2 regions of the Massilia sp. 2TAF26 genome follow, and region 1 is predicted to be linked to the other one. Evidence: riboswitches for the same ligand, from Rfam matches in the RefSeq annotation. Region 1 holds a riboswitch; the other holds the start of a gene.
What was found. A riboswitch is a leader RNA that binds a small molecule or an ion and turns the genes downstream of it on or off. The one in region 1 is predicted to bind cobalamin.
Positions count from the first base shown of each region.

Region 2: linked by a shared signal. The riboswitch ahead of AB4Z32_RS20345 (TonB-dependent receptor) and the one ahead of AB4Z32_RS27030 (TonB-dependent receptor plug domain-containing protein) in region 1 are both predicted to bind cobalamin.

Region 1 covers NZ_JBFRFV010000052.1:1,494-12,128, forward strand. The annotation lists gene AB4Z32_RS26985 (cobyric acid synthase) at 1-707, opposite strand, end outside; gene AB4Z32_RS26990 (cobalamin-binding protein) at 704-1,582, opposite strand; gene cobD (threonine-phosphate decarboxylase CobD) at 1,579-2,559, opposite strand; gene cbiB (adenosylcobinamide-phosphate synthase CbiB) at 2,552-3,511, opposite strand; gene cobU (bifunctional adenosylcobinamide kinase/adenosylcobinamide-phosphate guanylyltransferase) at 3,505-4,065, opposite strand; gene AB4Z32_RS27010 (cobyrinate a,c-diamide synthase) at 4,062-5,363, opposite strand; gene cobO (cob(I)yrinic acid a,c-diamide adenosyltransferase) at 5,363-6,001, opposite strand; gene AB4Z32_RS27020 (ABC transporter ATP-binding protein) at 5,982-6,770, opposite strand; gene AB4Z32_RS27025 (FecCD family ABC transporter permease) at 6,772-7,797, opposite strand; gene AB4Z32_RS27030 (TonB-dependent receptor plug domain-containing protein) at 7,816-9,666, opposite strand; cobalamin riboswitch at 9,739-9,969, opposite strand; gene AB4Z32_RS27035 (histidine phosphatase family protein) at 9,991-10,536, opposite strand; gene AB4Z32_RS27040 (adenosylcobinamide-GDP ribazoletransferase) at 10,540-10,635, opposite strand, start outside.
Region 2 covers NZ_JBFRFV010000022.1:62,182-72,816, forward strand. The annotation lists gene AB4Z32_RS20315 (hypothetical protein) at 1-238, shown strand, start outside; gene ylqF (ribosome biogenesis GTPase YlqF) at 296-1,216, shown strand; gene AB4Z32_RS20325 (GNAT family N-acetyltransferase) at 1,238-1,651, opposite strand; gene AB4Z32_RS20330 (DODA-type extradiol aromatic ring-opening family dioxygenase) at 1,655-2,476, opposite strand; gene AB4Z32_RS20335 (hypothetical protein) at 2,561-3,493, opposite strand; gene AB4Z32_RS20340 (M1 family metallopeptidase) at 3,490-5,715, opposite strand; cobalamin riboswitch at 5,855-6,088, shown strand; gene AB4Z32_RS20345 (TonB-dependent receptor) at 6,165-8,102, shown strand; gene AB4Z32_RS20350 (hypothetical protein) at 8,191-9,639, opposite strand; gene AB4Z32_RS20355 (thiol:disulfide interchange protein DsbA/DsbL) at 9,925-10,587, shown strand; gene AB4Z32_RS20360 (hypothetical protein) at 10,584-10,635, shown strand, end outside.

The sequences.
Region 1 (10,635 bases):
AGGTAGAGCCCGTGCAGATAGGGCAGGACCGCCAGCACCGGCTTGCCGGTCTGCTGCTCGAGCCATTCGAGGCCCGGCTCGAGCAGCGCGATGTCGCCGCGGAAGCGGTTGATCACGAAGCCGGCGATGCGATTGCGCTCGCTCTCGGACAGGCAAGCCAGGGTGCCGACGATGTGGGCGAACACGCCGCCGCGGTCGATGTCGGCCACCAGCACCACCGGGCAGTCGACGACTTCGGCAAAGCCCATGTTGGCGATGTCGCGGTCGCGCAGGTTGATCTCGGCCGGGCTGCCGGCGCCCTCGACGATGATGCTTTCGTACTGGGACAGCAGCCTCGCATGCGATTCCAGCACCGCCCCCATCGCCACCGTCTTGTACTGGTGGTAGTCGCGCGCGTTCATCTCGGCACGCACGCGGCCGTGGATGATGACCTGGGCGCCGATGTCGCTGGAGGGCTTCAGCAGCACCGGATTGAAATCCGTGTGCGGCTCGACGCCGGCGGCGATCGCCTGCAGGGCCTGGGCGCGTCCGATCTCGCCGCCGTCTTTCGTGACTGCGCTGTTGAGCGCCATGTTCTGCGGCTTGAACGGCGCCACCTTCACGCCGGATCGTTTCAAGAGCCGGCACAGGGCGGCCACCACGGTGCTCTTGCCGGCATCGGAGGTCGTCCCCTGGATCATCAGGGTCCGGTAGGGAAAGGGCTTCATTTGGTCCGGTGCTGGCGCGCGAGTTCGAGCTTCTCGCACAGCATCGCGGCCCCTGGAATCATGCGCGGGCCGGAGCGGTTCAGCAGGTTGCCGTCGATGGTGAACAGGTTATCGTTGCGTACCGCCAGCAGGGTGCCATAAGGCTTCCACATGTTCACGCCGCCGTAGTTCTTTTCGGCCGTGGCGAAGATCGCTTCCGGATTCTCCTGCAGGACGCCTTCCACGCTGACCACCGGCGCCGTCACCGGGAGCTTGGCGAAGATGTTTTCGCCGCCGCACAGGCGCAGCGCATCGCTGACGATGTGCTTGCCGCTGAGGGTGTAGAGCGGCTTGTCCCAGACCTGGTAGAAGGTCCGCACCGTCGGGCGGCTGGCATAGCGGCTGCGCAGGCTGGCCAGCTGCTGGCGCAGCTCGGCGGCGGCCGGGTTGGCCACTTTCTCGGTGCCCATCAGCTGGCCGAGCCTGGCCAGGCTTTCCGGAATGTCCTCGAGCTTGATTGGTTCGCTGTGGTAGAGCGGCACGCCGAGCTTGCGCACCATATCGATCTGGCGCTCGGAGCTGCCGTGGCGCCAGACCACGATCAGGTCGGGCTTGAGCGCCATGATGCGTTCCAGGTCGACCTCGCGGTTGGAGCCGATCTGCGGGATCTTCTTCGCTTCTTCCGGGAAGTCGCTGTAAGAGACCACCCCGACCACATGGCTGCCGCCGCCGGCCGCGAACAGCAGTTCGGTGACGTGCGGGGCCAGCGAGATCACGCGCTGGGCCGGCTTCTGCAGGGTGACGGTATTGCCGTCGTCGTCCTTGACGGTGACGGCGGCCTGGACCTGGCCAGCCGCCAGGGCGGCCAGCAAGATCAGTGCTTTCGAAGTGTTCATCGGTGCTTCCATTCTTGAAGTGCGTGTTCGATACGGTGCCAGTCCGGTTCCCGGGCCGGCAGGCCGAGGCGGATGCCGCGCGCCGCCTGGCGGAACAGGCGCACCCAGATCGCGTGGCGCGCCATATGTTCATGAAATTCCTCGGGGCGTCGTTCCGCCCACCAGTGAAACAGCGGCGTGCCGGACGCCTTGATGCCGTAGGCCGCGAGCAGTCCGCGCAGCCGGGCGCCATCGCGCGCCAGGCGCTCCTGCGTCGCCTGCCGCCACGCCGCGTCGCCCAGCGCCGCCAGCGCAACCTGCTGGGCAGGGCCGCTGACCGTCCAGGGCCCGAGCAGGTCCGCCAGCGCCGCCAGCAGCGGCGCCTCGGCCGCCACGAAACCCAGCCGCAGTCCGGCCAGGCCGAAGAACTTGCCGACCGAGCGCAGCACCACCAGTCCCGGTCGGCCGGCATGCGCGGCCACGCTCAGTGCCGGCGCCGTGTCGCCGAAGGCTTCGTCGACCACCAGCCAGCCGCCGCGCGCGCCCAGCTCCGCGGCCCAGCGCAGCAGCGTGTCCGGCGGGACCACATCGCCGGTCGGATTGTTCGGGTTGCAGACCACGACCACGTCGCTGTTGCCCACCGCGGCGTCGAGCATCGGGTAGCCGGTCAGGCGCAAGGTGTGGCCGTGCTGTGCCCAGTGATGGGCATGCTCCGCATACGAGGGCGCGGCCACCGTCACCCGCGACGGCGGGCGCAGGCGCGGCACGGCCTGGATCGCGGCCTGGGTGCCGGCCACCGGCAGCAGCGTATGGGTGCCGTACCAGGCGCAGGCGGCATCGACGAGCGCCGGATCCGGTTCCGGCAGGCGCTGCCAGGCGTCGGGCGGCAACGCCGGCGCCGGATAGCCGGCCGGGTTGATGCCGGTGGAAAGGTCGATCCAGTCCTCGCCACCATAGCGCCGCCGGGCTTCGCGCAGATTGCCGCCGTGTTCAAGCATGGGGCGCTCCGATCTGGTAGAGGACGGCGCCGAGGCCGAGTGCGGCGACGGTCCACAGCAGGGTGGTATGGAAGACCAGGCGCCAGGCGCGCCGAATATCGCCGGCGGCGGCGGCCGGGCCGCTGCCCAGCACCGGCCGCTGCTCGACCTGTCCGTCATAGACCGCGGCGCCGCCCAGGCTGATGCCGAGGGCACCGGCGCCGCTGGCCATCACCGGGCCCGCGTTCGGGCTGCTCCATGCGGGCGCCTGGGTGCGCCAGCAGCGCAGCGCGCGCAGGCGGCCGGCGGCGGGCGCCAGCAGCGCATACGACAGCGCGGTCAGGCGCGCCGGCACATAGTTCAGGGCGTCGTCGAGGCGCGCGGCCACGCGGCCGAACCGATTGAAACGCGTATTCCGGTAACCCCACATCGCGTCCAGTGTGTTCGCCAGGCGGAACAGCAGGGCGCCGGCGCCGCCACCGACCAGGAACCAGAACAGGGTGCCGAACACGGCGTCGTTGCCGTTTTCAAGCAGCGATTCGGCGCCGGCCTTGGCCAGCTCGGCTTCGCCCGCATCCGAGGTGTCGCGGCTGACGATGCGCGAGGTCAGCCAGCGTGCGCGCGCCAGGTCGCCGCTCGTCAGCGCCTCGTGGATCGGCAGCGTGTGGTCGCGCAGGCTGCGCAGGCCGAGGCAGAGGTAAAGCAGAATCGCGTGACAGGCCAGGCCGGCCGCGCCCTCGGCAGCGCACAGCCAGGCGGCAATGCAGCTAGGGGGCAGCACCGCCAGCGCCCAGCCCAGCGTTCCGCGGGCGATGCGCCGGCCGCCGTTGTTCATGCGCCGTTCCAGCCACTGCGCCAGGCGGCCGAAGCCGACCAGCGGATGCCAGCGCCGCGCTTCGCCCAGCAGCAGGTCGAGCGCGACCCCGGCCGCCAGCAGCAGTGCGAGCGTGAGCGGCGCCACTCCGCTCAGCACGGCGATCCCTTCAGGGCCAGCGGCAGGCCGGCGGCGACGAACAGCACGCGCTCGCAGCGCGCCGCCACTTCCTGGTTCAGGCGCCCGGCTTCGTCGACGAAGCTGCGCGACACCGCACCGACCGGCACGATGCCCATGCCGACTTCGTTCGAGACGAAGATGACTTCACCGGCGGGCGCTTCGTCCAGCCAGGCCAGCAGGTCGGAACGCTCCCAGGTGAACAGGGGCGGCAGCTCGACCTTGCCGACCTCCGGAAATTCCTGCTGCGTCGAAAACATCAGGTTGCTGAGCCACAGGGTCAGGCAGTCGACCAGCACGATGCGGTCCGGCGCGCACAGCCGGCGCAGGGCCCGGGCCAGCGCGGCCGGCTCCTCCACCGTCTGCCAGGCTTCGGGGCGGCGTTCGCGATGGTGGGCGATGCGCGCCGCCATCTCGGCGTCGCCGGCATGCGAGGTCGCCAGGTAGACCACTTCCTTGCCGGATTCGCGCGCCAGGCGCTCGGCCAGAGCGCTTTTGCCGGAACGGGCGCCGCCGAAGACGAGGGTGCGGCTCATGGTGTCTCCTGCGTGAACAGGCCGGCCGCCGCCAGGGGATTGGAGGCGAAAAAGCCGTGGAAGTAGGAAGCCGTCAGCGAACCGTGCCGGTACACCGCTTCGCCGCGCAGGCCCGATGGCTGCTTGACCGTGTACGCGACCGGTTCAAGGTCGGTGTCCATGGTCGAGTAATGGAAGGTGTGGCCGCGCAGCTCGCCGGCGGCGGTCGGCATTCCCTGCGACCCGAGCCCGGCCAGGCGCTGCTGCATGACGACCCGGCCGGGCAGCAGGGCCGGCATGGCCCAGCACTGGCCGTCCTTGTCGGTGATCGATTCCGCGACCGCCATCATGCCGCCGCACTCCGCCAGGATCGGCAGGCCGGCGGCGTGGATGGCGCGGATCGAGTCGCGCCAAGGCGCCGCCCGGGACAGGGCTTCCGTATGCAGCTCCGGATAACCACCGGGCAGCCAGACGGCGTCCGTCCCCGGCGGTACGGGCTCGCCGGCAAGCGGCGAGAAAAAGCGGAGTTGTGCGCCGAGGCTGCGCAGCACGTCCAGGTTGGCGGGATAGATGAAGCAGAAGGCGGCGTCGCGCGCGATCGCCACCGTCTTCCCGGCCAGCAGCGGCGGAATCGCTTGTTCCGGATCGGAGTGTTCCGGCAGGCGCGGCGTCAGCGCCTGCCAGGCCTCGGTGTCGAGGTGCAGCTGGTCGGCCAGCTCGTCGAGGATGGCGTCGATGTCGTCGACTTCGCCAGGCAGCACCAGGCCCAGGTGACGCTCGGGCAGGCGGCGCGCCTGTTTCGGCAAGGTCGCCAGCAGCGGAATGCCGCGCAGCGAAGCCGCCACCATCTGGCGGTGGCCTTCGCTGGCCACGCGGTTGGCGACCACGCCGGCCATCTGCACCGGACCGTAGTCGCGCAGGCCCTGCACCACGGCGCCGGCGGTCTGCGCCATGCTGGAAGCGTCGATCACGGCCAGCACCGGAATGTCGAAGGCGCGCGAGAGGTCGGCGGCCGACGGGTTGCCGTCGTACAGGCCCATCACGCCTTCGATCAGCACCACGTCGGCCTCGCGCGCGGCTGCCGCCAGGCGGCGCCGGCACTCCTGCAGGCCGACCATCCACAAATCGAGGGTGTGCACGGTCGCACCGCAGGCGCGCTCGAGCAGCATCGGGTCGATGAAATCGGGACCGCACTTGAAGACGCGTACGCGCTGGCCCTGGCGAACCAGGCCGCGCGCGAGGGCGGCGGTGACGGTGGTCTTGCCCTGGCCGGAAGCGGTGGCCGCCACCAGCAGCATGCGTGCGCCGGGATGATCCATCACCACTCCGTGCCGGCCTGCGCCGCGATGCCCGCCTTGAAGGCGTGCTTGACCACGTTCATCTCGGTGACGGTATCGGCCACTTCGATCAGTTCGGGCGGCGCCGCACGGCCGGTCACCACCACGTGCTGCATGGCGGGGCGGTCGAGCAGGTCGGCGATCACCGTGTGCACGTCCAGGTAGCGGTATTTGAGGGCGATGTTCAGCTCGTCCAGCACCACCAGGCCGACCTCCGGATCGGCCAGGAAGCGTTTCGCCTGCTGCCATGCTTCCTCGGCCTTGGCGATGTCGCGTTCGCGGTTCTGGGTTTCCCAGGTATAGCCTTCGCCCATCGCGTGGAAGCTGACTTCGTCGGGAAAGCGGCGGAGAAAACGTTCTTCGCCGGTCGACATCGCGCCCTTGATGAACTGGACCACGCCCACCTTCATGCCGTGGCCCAGCGCGCGCATCGCCATTCCGAAGGCGCTCGAGCTCTTGCCCTTGCCGTTGCCGGTATTGACGATGATGATGCCGATCTTCTTGTCGGCGGCCGCGATCTTGGCGTCGATGACGGCCTTCTTGCGCTCCATGCGCTGGCGGTGGCGCTCGTTCAGCGCCGTAGTAGCGGAAGCAGTGTCTTCAGGGGTCATGTCGTTCATGGTGGTCTTCGAAAGGAATGAAGATGCGGCGGCCGCCGTGTTCGATCATCTCGATCGGGTGGCCGAGGTAGTCGCCCAGCAGGGCCGGCTGCATCACCTGCGCGACCGGTCCGGCCAGCCAGCCGCCGTCGCCGCGCAGCAGCAGGGCGTGGGTGGAGATGCCGTAGGCCAGGTTGAGGTCGTGGCCGATCATGACGACCGTCTTGCGCTCGCGCCGGCACAGCCGCGCGAGCAGGCCGGTCACGCTCACCTGGTGGGCCAGGTCGAGCGCATTGGCCGGCTCGTCCAGCAGTAGCAGGGGCGTGTCCTGGGCCAGCAGGGCGGCGATCGCGACGCGCTGGCGCTCGCCGCCGGACAGGGTGCGCACGTCGCGCCGGGCCAGGTGCTCGACTTCCATCGCCGCCAGGGCCCGCAGGGCGGCCTGATGGTCGTCGCTGCCTTCCCAGTAGCGGTTCGCATGGTAGGGGTGGCGCGCCGACAGCACGGTGTCGATCGCGCTGTAGGCGAAGGCGTCGGTGCGCGACTGCGCCAGGTAGGCGCGCTGGCGCGCCAGCTCTTCCAGCGGCCAGTCGTCCAGCATGCGGCCGTCGAGTCTTACCGTGCCCTGGTTCGCGCCGCGCAGCCCGGCCACGGTGCGCAGCAGGGTACTCTTGCCGGCGCCGTTGCGGCCGATGATGCTCCAGCATTCGCCGGCCTGCACGGCCCAGTCGAGGTCCCGCACCAGCGTGCGGTCGGCCACCTCCAGCGTGAGTCCTTCGGTAGTAATCATCTTATTTGCGCAGTTGGTGCAGTTGGTACAGGAAGACCGGCGCGCCGATCAGGGCCGTGATGGCGCCCACCGGCAGCTGGGTCGGGGCGATCACGGTGCGCGCCAGGGTGTCGCACAACACCAGGAAGCTGCCGCCCAGCAGCACGGCCGAGGGAATCAGCACCCGGTGGTCCGGGCCGAAGGCGAAGCGGCAGGCATGCGGCACGATCAGGCCGACGAAGCCGATCGAACCCGCGTTCGTCACCGCGCTGGCGGTCAGCACGCCGGAGACGAAGAACAGGCCCTTACGCAGCCGGCCGACTTCGATGCCGAGCGTGCGCGCGGTATCGGCATGCAGGGCCAGCACGTTCATCGCGCGCGCATTGCGGAGGGCAAAAGCGAGGCCGCCGGCCAGCACGACCCAGGGCAGCACGCGCAGCGGCGTGCCGGCCAGGTCGCCGATCATCCAGAACACCATGTTGCGCAGGGCGCCTTCGGGCGCGATCGACAGCATCAGCGTCACCAGGGCCATGCACGCCGACATCAGGATGACGCCGGTCAGCAGCAGGGTCGAGGTGCCGCCTTCGGCCGCCACGCCGCCGCGCATGTCGCGGCGCGCCAATATATACAGCAACATCGACACCGCCACCGCACCGAGCAGGGCGGCACCGTCGACCACCACCGCCGCGCACATCATCAGGAGCGCGAACAGGGCGCCGACCGAGGCCCCGGCCGAGATCCCCAGTACATAAGGATCGGCCAGCGGGTTGCGCAGCAGGGCCTGCATCATGATGCCCGCCAGCGCCAGCGCGCCGCCGGTGACGAAGGCCGTCAGCGCACGGCCGGCGCGCAGCGCCAGCAGCGAAGCCGCCAGCGTGTCCTGGCGGCCGTGAAGCACCTGGTTCACCGCGTCCGGCAGTTCCGCCAGCCCGACCGTGACCGAACCCGTGGTGCCGGAGAACAGCAGGCAGGCAAGGGCGGCAAGCAGGAGCGAGCCGACGATCATGGTGGTGCGCCGGCGCGCGGCGGAATGATGGAGTGGATGCATGCTGGCTTGATGAGTGAATTAACGGATCCCGTAGCGCAGCGCGGCGAACCAGCTGCGTCCGGCCGTGCCGTAGTTGCGCGCCAGGTCGTAGCGCTTGTCCGCCGCATTGTCGAGGCGCAGCAGCACCGACCAGTCGCGCGTGAACCGCCACGTAGTGTACAGGTTCAGCAGGCCGTAGCCACCCAGGCGATTGAGGTTGGCAGCGTCGTCGAAGCGGCGGCCGGAGGCCTGCAGCTCGGCGCCAAGGTCGAACTGGTCGAGCGCGTAGCCGGCCGTCAGGCTGGCGTGGCGGCGCGAACGGCGCGCCAGCTGCTTGCCGGTGGTTTCGTCGCGCGGATCCTGGAGGTCGACGCTGGCGCGCAGGTCGAGGCTGTGCAGGCGAGTCTCGGCCGACATCGTCAGGCCTTCGAGCAGGGCGTGGTTGACATTGTAGGCGCAGCTGCCGGTGCGGCTCGGGCAGGGGTTGACCGTCACGATCATGTCGGTCAGGCGGTTGCGGTAGTAGTTCGCCTGCAGCTCGGCGCCGGCAACCTGCCAGCGCAGGCCCACTTCCGCATTGCGGCCCTGTTCCGGCTTGTTGGTCGGCAGGCCGTAACCCGGGTAGTACAGCTCGTTGTAGGTCGGCGCGCGGAAGCTGGTGCCGACGCTGGCGGTGGCGCGCAAGTCCTTGCTGAACTCGTAGCCATAGCCGGCCGCGCCGGTGGTCTTGCCGCCGTAGACGGAATGGTCGTTGCGCAGGCTGAGATCGAGCAGGTGGCTGCCGTGGTGCATATCGTAGGCGGCGGCGACCGAGTTGGTGATGCGCGAACGGTTCAGGGCCGTACTGGAGCTGGACAGCACCTCTTCCTTGCGGTGGCCGAACAGGACCTGCAGGGTATCGCCGTCGAGGTCGAAGGTATTCTGCCAGGTGTATTCGTCCTGGCGCGTGTCGATCTGGCTGGCGCCGCTGGCGGCCGCGCTGGTGAAGCTGCCCAGCCTGTCGTTCGAGCGGGCGGCCTGCAGGCTGCTGCGCCAGTTCGGCAGGATGCGGTCGTTCAGGAACACGGCATAGCTGTCGATGTCCTGCTCGCTGTGGGTGTCGTAGCTGGAGGCGCCGCTGTCGTACTGCGCGCGCAGGCGGCTCTTCAGGAATTGCGCGCCCACTTCATGCCCCGGCGCGAGCTGCACGGCCAGGCGGCCGTTCACGCTGTTGCGGGTGTAGCCGTCGTCGTCCTTGTTGTAGCTCGACGAGCCGGGGCGGGTGCTCGAAAAGCCGTCCGAATCCTCGCGCGCGCTGCTCAGGGCGTAGCTGACGCTGTGGTCTCCGCCGGTGGAGCCGTGCACGCTGGCGTCGACCTGGCTGGTGCCGTAGGTGCCGCCGCCGGCGCTGGCGCTGAAGGCGGGCGTGCCCGCGCTCTTCTTCGTGAAGATCTGCACCACGCCGCCGATCGCGTCGGCACCGTACAGGGAGCTGAGCGGGCCGTAGACGATCTCGATGTGGTCGATGGAGGACAGCGGGATCGCATTCCAGCTGGCGGCGCCGGTGGTCGAGGAGCCGATGCGCACGCCGTCGATCAGGACCACGACCTGGTTGCTGTTGGCGCCGCGCAGATAGACGCTGGTGCTGGCGCCCGGGCCGCCGTTGCGCACGATCTCGATGCCGCGCTGGCGGCGCAGCAGGTCGGCGACCGAACCGGCGCCGGCGCGGGCGACTTCGTCGCTGGAGATGACGGTGACGTCGGGTATCACCTCGTCGGCACGCTGGGGCGTGCGGGCGGCGGTGACGACGACGGTCTCGAGCGATGGATCGGCGAGGGCGGAAATCGAAGGTAGGGCAAGGGTGAGGGCGAGCAGGGGCGCGGCCGCCTGCCGTGAAACGGGAAAGCTCATGACGATGTTTTCTTTCGTGGACAACCGGCCGACGTCCCCGTAGGCCAGATTGAACAGAAGCGCCGGCAAGCCGGCCGCTTCCACCTTTTGGCCGGTATCCGGGCTGGCAAGTGTGGCCGTCTGACCTTCCCATGCTTGCGCACAGTGGTATGAGAAGACGGTTGCCGCATCAGCTTTCGCATCACGCGGCACTTGCTTACCGTTGCGGGGGCAGCACACGTCGGCTCGTTCGAAGAGCTTCGTGTTTCCCGTTTAACTGCGCCTGAGAACACAGGCGCGAGCACCAAAACGCCGACATTATACGGCGAATAGCCCGCCGTGTTGTCAAACTTCCAGCGTGACGACTTCGCCGTAAGCGATGCGGTGCGGCTTGCGGGCGGCGTTCAATGCGGCTTCGTCGAGGCTCCCGGCGCCTTGCATGGCGCTCAGGAGACGGATGGTGCCGGCATGGCAGACCAGCAGCGCTTCGGCATCGCCGGCCTGGCGCAGGTCGTCGCTGAAGGCGGCCACGCGGCGGGCGACATCGAGAACGCATTCGGCGCCGCCGGGGCGGTAGAGGAGCAGGTCGGCGGCCCAGGCATCGACTTCTTCGCGCGGGATCGCGTCCCAGGGCTGCAGCTCCCAGCGGCCGAAATCCATTTCGGCCAGGCGCGCATCGAAGCGCAGGCTGTGCGGCTGCAAGCGCCGCGCCAGCTCGGCGCAGCGCCGCAGCGGACTGGCAATCACCGGCAGCTGCCCGGGCAGGCCGGCCATGCGCAGGCTGGCGTGCACGCGCGCGAGCTCGGCTTGCGTGACCGCGACGTCGCTGGCGCCGTAGCACAGGCCCTGGCCGACCTCCGGCTGCGGATGGCGGACCAGGTGCAGCTTCACGGCTCAGGTCCAGGCGCCATGGCCGAGGGTGGCCAGCACGCCCACATAGATCAGCGCTTCGGCCAGTTGCTGCACTGCGCCCAGGCAGTCGCCGGTATA
Region 2 (10,635 bases), on a different contig from region 1:
GGCGCGCGAGTACGACTCCGCCGACCAGGCCGCGATCCGGCTCACCGGCGTGGTCCCGGATACCCCGAAAAAGGAGGCCAGGCTGCTGGCCCACCCCCTGATCCAGCGTGCGCTCGGACGCCAGCGCGCCGACCTGGCCCTACTGCGCCAGGGCGATGTCGCCGAGCTGTTGCGCCAGGCCGTGGCGAACCCGAGCTTCAGCGAACATGAGCTCGAGGGCTTCTCCAGCGTAAAATAGCGCCTTGTACGCAGATTATTGAGAATAAGTATGTCGATTCAATGGTTCCCGGGCCACATGGCCGCTGCCCGCAAGCAGGCCGCGGAGCAGATGGAAAACACCGATGTGGTCATCGAGGTCCTTGACGCGCGCCTGCCGGAGGCGAGCAGCAACCCGATGGTCGAGCAGTTGCGCAAGTTCCGCAACCGTCCCTGCCTGAAGGTCCTGAACAAGACCGACCTGGCCGACCCCGTGGCAACCGCCGCCTGGGCCGCCTGGTATGACGCCCAGGAAGGCGTGAGCGCCTATCCGATGACGACCAAGAAGCCGTCCGACGTCGCCCGCATCCCCGAACTGTGCAAGGCGCTGGCCCCGCACCGCGGCGTGCCGACCAAGCCGCTGCGCATCATGATCATGGGGATCCCGAACGTCGGCAAGTCGACCCTGATGAACGCGCTGCTGAAAAAGCGCGTGGCCAAGGTCGGCGACGAACCGGCCGTCACCAAGGCCCAGCAGAAGATCTACCTGGACAAGTTCACGGTGCTGGTCGACACCCCCGGCATGCTGTGGCCGAAGATCGCGATGGACAGCGACGGCCTGATGCTGGCCGCCAGCCACGCGGTCGGCACCAATGCCGTGATCGAGGAAGAAGTGGCCGAGTTCCTGGGCGGCTTGCTGCTGCAGCGCTACCCCCAGCTCCTGACTGCCCGCTACGGCCTCAAGACCGAGGGCATGGACGGTGTCGGCGTGATCGAGGGCGTGGCCGCGCGCCGCGGCTTCCGCGTGCGCGGCGGCGACTACGACTACGAAAAGGCGGCCCACGTGCTGCTGCAGGATTACCGCCAGGGCGCGCTGGGCCGCATCAGCCTCGAGACGCCGGCGACCCGCGCGGCGGCGCTCGAGCAGCACCGCATCGACATGGAAGAGAAGGCGCGCATCGCGGAGGAGAAGGCCGCGCGCAAGGCCGAAGAGGCGGCGCGCGGCAAGCGCGGCACCTGAGCCCTGCTCAGGTCTCCGTCATCAGCCCACGGCCCGGCGCATGAGCCTGGGCGAATCGCCGACCGGCTCGAAGCCGAAGCGGCGGTACAGCCCGTGCGCATCGGCGGTCGTCAGCATCAGCGAGCCCACGCCTTCCTGCTCGAGCTGCTCGAGCATGGCGGCGACCAGCAGCTTGCCGAGGCCGCGGCCGCGGTATTCCGACAGCACGAAGATGTCCTTCAGGTAGCCGAACGAAGCCAGATCGGTGACGACGCGCCCGAAGGCGGCGAATTCGCCGTCGAGACAAGCCACGAAGCACAGCGAATTGGCCAGCGCCTTGCGGACGAACTCGATCGATATGCCTTTCGACCAGTACGCTTCTTCGGCCAGGAAGCGGTGGATGCGTCGCAGCTCGGCCTCGGAAACCGTATTCGAGACCGTGAAATCGCCGCCCATGCCTCAGCCTTCTCCCGGCGCCGTTCCGAAGCGGAAGCTCGACACCGTCAGCGCGCCGAAGAAGGCGTCTTCGTGATACACGCAGGCGGCCTGTTCCTGCTCGGCCGCGCCCAGCGCCACCCACAGCGGCACCAGGTGGTCCTCGCGCGGATGCGCATGGCGCGCAAAGGGCGCCTCGCTCCAGTTCAGCAGGGCCTGTTCGCGGTCGGTGGGGGAGAGTTCCAGCAACACGTGCTGCAGCCAGGTGTCGAAGGCATGCGAGGCCAGCGCGCCGCCGGGGCCGAACTGGCGCAGGTTGTGGAAGGACAGGCCGCTGCCGACGATCAGCACGCCTTCGTCGCGCAGCGGCGCCAGCGCGCGGCCGGCGGCCAGGTGCACGGCCGGATCGTAGCCATGGCGGATCGACAGCTGCACCACCGGCATGTCGGCTTCCGGATAGACCGGGTAGAGCATCGAGAAGGTGCCGTGGTCGAAGCCGCGCTCCGGGTCCAGGGTGGCCGGATGGCCGGCGGCGCCGAGCAGGTCGGCCACGCGGGCGGCCAGTCGAGGATCGCCCGGCGCAGGGTACTGGATCTGGTAGGTGTGCGGCGGGAAGCCGCCGTAGTCGTAGATCATGCCGGGCGCCGGATTGCTGGACACCATGAACTGTTCGGTCTCCCAGTGGCTGGTCACCACCAGCACCGCCTTCGGCCGCTCGCCGGCCTGGCGCTTCATGTCGACCAGCGAGGCTTCCAGGCGGTCGTAGGCGCCGCCGTACTGGCCCTTCATCCAGGGCCAGGGACCGCCTCCGTGCGAGACGAAATAGGTGGGCAGGCGGGTGGGCATGGGGGCTCCTCGGCGGACGGTGAAAGCACCATGGTAACGCAGCCGTCGTTCCCGCGCAGGCGGGAGCGACGGTTTGAAGCTAGCTCACTGCGGACGGGCCCGCACCAGCGCCATCATCGCAAACAGCCGCGCGCTGCGCATCCAGCCCAGCACCAGCACCGCCAGCTGGGTCAGCAGGACCGCGCCGATCGTGCCGCCGGCGCCCAGTGCCGGCACCTGCACGCGCACTGCCGCCAGCAGCGCGGCCAGGACCAGGCCGATGCCGGTGACGATCACGTACACGCCCAGCAGCGAGAAGGGCCGGCGCAGCATCAGCCGTACGCCGCCCCACCAGGCCACGATGGCCGAGCGGCGCCGGCGTTCGTTGGCCAGCAGGGCGCGGCCGGCGTCGATGGTGGCGTGCACCAGCACGAACACCACCGCGGTGGCGATCAGCGCCAGATTCGAAGCATGCTCGGCATCGCTTTCCAGGATCGCAGTCTCGGCGGTCTTGCCGGCCAGCCTGAAGGCAATGCCGGCCACGATGCCCACGATGAGGAGCGGGACCGCGCTCCACACCATCATGCGGAACATGCGCGTGTATTCCTGGGCGCCGCCGGCCAGCAGCTCGCTGAAGCCGGGGCGGCGGGGCGCCCGCGCCGCATGGATGCTCATCCCCGCCAGCAGCGGCGACAGCAGCAGGGTCAGGCCCAGCGCGACGAGGCCGCCGGCGCCGATCGCCGCGGCGAAGCGATCGCGCATGCTGCCCGCCAGGTCGGCGATCGCGATCATGTCGAGCTTGTCCGCCAGCTGGGCCGCATGGACGGAATGGTCGAGGTTGGCGCCCAGCATCTGCCACACCGGCAGGCTGGCGACGATGGTCGGCAGCAGCAGGAGCAGGGCCCACCACAGCAGCAGGCGCCATTGCAGCGCGGCGCGCATGGCGCCGAACAAGGGCCGCAGGCCATGGCGGCGGCGGGCGCCGGCGTTCTGCGGCGCCAGGGAGGGAGAGTCGAGGGTCTGGTCGGTGTGCATCATACGGTCGCGATCAGGCTGAGGAGATATTCGATGAAGGAGGACGCGTCCATGCCCCAGCGGCGCGAGGCGCTGGCGTCGGCCTTGAGGGTGCGGCTGTCGTCCAGCTTGTTGGCGTCGAGGTAGTGCAGGCGCTGCGGGTCGAGTTCGGCCGAGACGGCGCGCGCCGGCTTGACCCAGCTGAACTTGTGCCAGCTTTCGCCGGCGTCCCAGCGCACGGTTTCCACGCTGCCGTCGGCGAACTTCACGGCCAGGGTCTGCGGCACCGCGGCGCCGTAGCGGCGCAGCAGGACCTCGGTGCGGAAGGGGTAGGGGCCGAGGCCATCCTTCGCCTTCGGGTTGGCCTTGCTCCAGGCTTCGCGCGTCTTCTCGATACGCTTGTCGAGGTCGGCCTGCTTGTCCTCGACCCAGCCGCTGCCCGCCTGGCGCGTGCCCGGCAGCGGCAGCTGTTCGCGGCTGCTGAAGTCGGCGATGCGGTCGTCGACCTTGGTCGCCGCATACACCTGCCGGGCGAATACCGATTCGACGGCGGCGCGCTGCCCGGTCACTTCGGCCAGGGTCTCGCGCAGGTCGGCGGTGCTCGGGTGGCGGAACTTCCAGCGCCGGTAGTATTCCTTGAAGGCGCGCTCCATCGGCTCCTTGCCGACGCGCGCCTCGAGGTCGCGCATCAGGGTCGCGGTGCGGCTGTAGACCGCGCCGATGTCCTGCAGGCGGTCGTAGGCGTTCTGTCCCGGCGGGTCGGCCGGGTCGTTGCGCGGCGTGCCCATGCGCTCGGCCGCGAAGGCGTCGAAGGCCGGCGTGATGCCGAGGCTGCGGGTGAAGGGCGTGCCGGCGTGGAGCTTCTGGCCGCGGTCGCGGAGCATGCGCAGGTCCCAGTACTCGTTCAGGCCTTCGTCCAGCACCGGTTCCTCGAACTCGTTATTCGCCAGGATGCCGTAGAAGTAGCCGTGGCCGAATTCGTGGATGGTGGTGAAGTCCAGCAAGTACTGGCTGGCGAGGTCCGGCTCGACCTTCGCATAGCCTTCGACCGTGAAGAAGGTCGGGTATTCCATGCCGCCGGCTTCTACAGCATTGTGCGGCGGGATCACCACGGTGAGGGTCTTGTAGGGGTAGGGGCCGAGGGTGTTCGAGAAATAGCTCAGCGAATCCTTGGCGGCCTTCATCGCCGGCGCCGCGCTGGCCGCGTACTCGGGCGGATACAGCACGGTGACGGTGACGTTAGGGCTGCCCGGGCCGGTCCAGGTCTCGACCATCGGCTTCGCGCTGCGTTTATCCGCGGTCCAGGCGAAGTCGTGGACGTCGCCCTGCACGTAGCGGTGGGTCAGCATGCCGTGCTGCTCGACGGGTGCGCCCTGCAGCTCGCCGGTGGCGCCGATCGTGTAGTCCTTCGGCGCCGTGAGCCGCACGTCGAAGCTGCCGAAGTCGGCGTAGAACTCCGAGTTCAGGTGCATCTCGTGGGCGTTCCAGCGCGGCGTGGTGGCGCCGCGTTCGCCCGGCAGTTCCAGCACGCCGATCTTCGGGAACCACTGGCCCACCAGGTGGAAGCTGCCGAAGTAACCGGTGCGCGCCATCACACGCGGCAGCTGGGTGTGGAAGTCGATGTCGAAGGTGGTCGAGGCGCCCGGCGCCACCGCGGCCGGCAGGTCGAAGCGCACCACGGTGTGGTCGGTGGCCGGGCCGTTGTCCGGATGGACGAAGGTCCAGGGCACGGTGGCCTCGCCCTGGATCACGCCGCGCAGCGCGATGTGGCCCCACTCGCCCTCTTTGATGTCGACGCCGGAGCGGAAGGCGGTGCCGCGCTGGCGCTTCTCGGTGAAGAAGGTGCTGCCGGCGCCTTCGAAGGCGTTCATGTACAGGTGGACGTAGACGCTCTTCACCGCCACGCTGCTGCGGTTGCGCCAGGTGAGCTTTTCGCGGCCCGTCACGGTGTGCTTGACCGGGTCGAGGGTGGCGTCGATGTCGTAGTGGACCACGCGCTCGGACAGCGTCGTCTCGAGCCCGGTGCGTATGCCGCCCCAGGCGTTTGTTGCGCTTGCCACGGTGACGGCGGCCGCGTTCGGTGCCGCCAGCGGAATGCCGTCGGGCGCCGGCGCCGGCGTGCCGGCCGCGGCGGGCGCGGGCGCTGCCTGGTCCGGCCCGGCCAGCAGGTCGGCGGTGACCGCCACCCCGGCCGCCAGCAGGATGGCCGTCGCACCCGTGCGCAATAGTGTCGAACCCAATCTCATGCAAGCCCCCCAAGTATGGATTGTTTATTAAGTTGTATTTGTGTTCACACTATATGCGAAAACCTTGCTGAAAATCTCACGGGTCGCCACAATCGGACCCGAAATCGACGCCAGACGGCAGAGTTGTTGCTTGTTAGGTTTATAATTCGCCGGTTCTGGTGCCCGCACGCATGGTCTATGCGTGCAGTTAAACGGGAAACACGGAGCGCAGGCGCCCCCGGCGCCGCGCCAACGTGTGCTGCCCCCGCAACGGTAAACAAGCGCCGCCTTGATGGCGGCTGGCCGCTTCGATGACCACTGTGCGCTGCGCGTGCAGGAAGGTGGAGCGGTCCGTCTTGCGAGCCCGGATACCGGCCAGGACAGGGGGAAGCGGGTACTGTGCCGCGCTTCCGTGACGAGCCGGTGTGCGGGGACGCGCGCCGGCCTAACGATCGAACACTGAATAATCGATGATTTCCAAAAAGCCGCTCGCGCTGGCCTGCGCCATTGCCTTTTCCATTCCCTTTGCCGCCCTGGCCGACGAAGCCGCCCCGGCGACCGTCGTCATCACCGGCTCGCGCTTTCCCAGCAGCGAGGCGCTGCAGCCGATCGGCGCGACCGTCATCACCCAGGATGAGATCCGCGAAGCCGGCGTCAACGACGTCAACCAGGCGATCCGCAAGATCGGCGGCGTGTTCGGCCGCCAGAGCCTGGATTCCTCACCGGACTTCGCGCTCGACCTGCGCGGCTTCGGCACCAATGGCGCGCAGAACATGGTGATCATGGTCGACGGCGTGCGCCTGAACGAGAACGAACTGACCAGCTCGGTGCTGTCGACGATCCCGATCGACACCGTCGAACGCATCGAGATCACCCGCGGCGGCAGCAGCGTGCTGTACGGCGAGGGCGCGACCGGCGGCATCATCCACATCGTCACCCGCCGCTCGGGCCAGCCGGGCACCCACGGCTCGGTTTTCGCCGAAGCAGGGCAATTCCGTGAGCGCGACGTGCGCGCTTCCCTGTCTCACGTGGCCGGCAATATTAGCGCGGACGTGGCCGTGGCGCGTCAGGACAACGACAACTACCGTGACAACGGTAACTTTATCCAGAACAGTGTGTCCGCCGGGCTGCAGCTCACGTACTCGGGCGGCCGCGCCGGCGTGCGCATGGAAAGCGCGCGCCAAGACCAGCGCTTCCCGGGTTCGCTGACTCTGGCCGAGTTCCAGGCCGATCCGACCGACACCAAGACGCCGCGGGACTTCGGCAAACTCGATACCGACCGCGTCAACGCCTACGCCGAATACCGCCTGGGCACGGTCGACCTGGCGGCCGAACTGTCGCACCGCGAACGCGAGGCCGACTCGAACTACTACTTCGGTTCGTCGGCATCGGTCACGCATTTCAAGGGCCGCCAGAACCAGTTCTCGCCGCGTGCGCGCTGGCTGCATGACATCGGCAGCGGGATGCTGAACGAACTCGTGGCCGGCATCGACGTCATCGACTGGAAGCGCAAGACCACGTCCGGCTTCTCGCTGGCCGACGCCAGCCAGAAATCCAAGGCGCTGTATGTGCGCGACGAATTGCGCTTCGACCCGGCCCACAATGGCCGCGTGGCGCTGGGCGTGCGCCGCGAGATTTTCGACAAGGACTACGTCGATGCGATGGCGGGCGGCGTGGCCGACAACGGTTCGCAGGCCCAGAACGCGTGGGAAGCGCAGGGCAGCTACGCGGTGCTGCCACAACTGGAAATGTTCGCGCGGACAGGGCAGAGCTACCGTGTGGCCAATGTCGACGAGAACAGCTACCGCACCAGTCTGAGCCTGCTGAAGGTGCAGACCTCGCATGACCTGGAGCTGGGCGCCAGCTGGGGCGACGGCTTACGCAAGCTGACCGCGCGCGTGTTCCGCCACAAGCTGGACAACGAGATCTTCTACGACCCGACCGCCTTCGCCAACACCAACCTCGACCCGACACGCCGCCAGGGCTTCGAGATCGATGCCGAAACCCAACTGGCCACCGCCTGGCGCGCCACCGCCCACCTGCAACACGTCAACGCCAAGTTCACGGACGGTCCGAACGCCGGCCGCGAGATGGTGCTGGTGCCGAAGAACGTGCTCACGGCCCGCCTGGCCTGGCTGCCGGGCAATGGCCAGACCGCCGATTTCGGCGTGCAATGGGTCGACAGCCAGCGCTACGGCGGCGATGTCAGTAATGCCTGCCCGACACGGATATCCTCCTATACGACCATTGACGCTCGTTATGCATTGCGTGTCAGTCAATGGGAGTTCGCTGTCGCGGGCCTGAACCTGGCGGACCGTCATTACTTCAGCTATGCCTTCGATTGCGAAGGGGGAATTTACCCCAGTGCAGGCCGTCAGTTGAAATTATCGGCGCGCTACAACTTCTGAACGCTTTAGCTCGGCACTTTTAAGGCAAGATGGACGCAGCCCTGTTTCGGCCGGCTGCGTCCTGTCCGACGTGCGAATTGCCGTCGGCTTACCTGATCTCGTCCTCCCGGACGATGGTAATTCCAGCCGATACGCAGGCGTCGGAGGCCAGGCAGCCCGGCACAATGAATGGCGCGATCGTAACCGCCTTGTACCAGCCGTTTTCGCCGATCGAACCGAAGGCCTTGACGCTCCAGTTAATAAATGGGTCATGTAGTTCCGCCAGATGTTTCAGCGGCGGGAACCCGTTGGCCATTTGGAAATACCAGCACTGATCCCCGGTAGGGCAGCCAGCTCCGCTGACGCCAACCAGTGAGTCCGGATCGCCATAAGCGTTGAGGACCAGTTTTCCGGTATATGCAAGACCTGCGCCTTTTATGCCGCTCAGCAGTGCCTGGTTGACCTGTTGCCCCTGAAGTAATCCGGTACTGAAACTCGAAAATCCCGCCGCAAATGCTGCGTTTTCCGCCGTGCCCGCGGCAAGCCCGATATATTCACCAATATACTGGCCCTGGATCGCCAGACCGATACTGAATGCGACCACGATGAGCTTTTCGAGGAAAGTGGGCTCGGGAGGATGATATTCGTAAAGCCACCCATTTACCCTGGTGCCTGCCGCGTCTTCGAAGCCGATATTAATGTTTGCCGATCCGTTCGAAATCGGTATGTCGATGCGGCCGGTTCCACATACCGTGAATGGCGTAACGCATCCGTTCTGGTACGTGAAGTTGGATTCGAACACGCTGAGGATATGATAATACGCCGTCGGCTGCACGCGCCGCAGGTCGAGCCATCCCATGAACGCTCGCCGTTCTTCCATGGTGTACATCGGCCTGTATGGGGGCGATGCTATTTGATACGGAGGCGTCGTCGCTCTCAGGTCATAATGCGTTTCCGCCCTGACGGCCGAGATGCCGCCAAATATCGGCTGGTTTTCCCTGTCGAGTTTCGAGTCATACCATCCGGCGTACTGGACGATATTGTTCTTGTCTCGAAAAATGACAAGAATCGTACCGGGGCGAATGGGGTCGCCTGCCGCTCTGTCCGAAATTTTTGCACACTCGCCTTTGAAACCATAGCCGTTGGTTGCGGCAAATAATAGAACGCTCTTTTTCCACTGATTCCAGCGCGATCCGGTGATTTGGCCGCAGGTCCATCCGCTATCCAGCAAGGAACTCCAGTCAGCCGTCGTCGAGCTCGGCAAAGTCTCGGCTTTGGCCATTCCAGATCCCGACGAGAGAATGAAGCCCATAATACTGAATGCTAAAAGGCGTTTGAAAGCAAGCCAGCAGTTTCGGATATTTCTCAATTCGTCCTCGCATGGTTGGGGATGGATTTTCTGATTTTTACTATACATATTGTTCAGTTTCTCGGCAAGATATTTTCGGATATCTATTCCGTCTGAAAATGGGTTTTCTAGCGATAAAATTTGATAAGTGATTTGATATTTATCAAACGAATTTTTCTGATTTAATTTATTTAGATTTGTTTTATGCAAATCGAATTAATTGTTTTCTTGGAAAGTCATGGTGGAATGGGCTGGACAGTAAAAGTACCGATGTGATGCGAGATTCGACGAAATGCGTCCTGCCCGGCAGGAACTGAAGGACCGGTTCGACAACCTGGCGTGAACTTACTACGGCGCGATCAATTGTTAATTGACGGGAAGCCGGTTTTTGTTACCATTGGTAAGTGCCGTAAAAAATAAGCCCCGGCTAAGGCTCGCAGGCGAAAAAGTGGTAATCTCGCGGTCGTTTGCACAACCCACACTAGAAGGATACTTATGCGTTCCCTCCGTTTTGCCCTGCTTGCCGCCAGTCTCGTCGTCAGCACTGCTTTCGCCTCGCCGACCGACCCGAAGAACGGCGTCGAGTACGTGACGCTCGCTCAGCCGCAGCCGACGCAGGCCGCCGGCAAGAAGGTCGAGGTGATCGAGTTCTTCATGTACCACTGCCCGCACTGCAACGCGCTGGAACCGCAGTTCGAACAATGGGTCAAAAAGCAGGGTGATAACATCGTCCTGAAGCGCGTGCACATCCCGGCCAGCGGCCCCAACGATCCGGAAGCCCACCTCTACCTGACGCTGGAAGCGCTGGGCAAGGTCGACGAGATGCACGCCAAGGTATTCAAGGCCATCCACGTGGACCGCATCCGCATGAAGGACGACGCCACCGTCATCGACTGGGCCTCCAAGAACGGCATCGACCGCGCGACCTTCACCAACGCCTGGAATTCCTTCGGCGTGATGACCAAGCTGCGCCGCCTGTCGCAAGTCGTCGATGCCTACAAGGTCGATGGCGCGCCGACCATCGTCATCGACGGCAAGTACCAGACTTCGCCGGCGACGGTTTACAATTCGGTCAAGACGGGTAACGAACCCCAGCTGTTCCAGGCCACCCTGCAGGTCATGGATGCACTGGTCGCGAAGGCAGCCAAATCGAAATGAGCGATGCCGAAGGCAAGATCCTGAAGATCTATGACAAGTCCAAGCCGG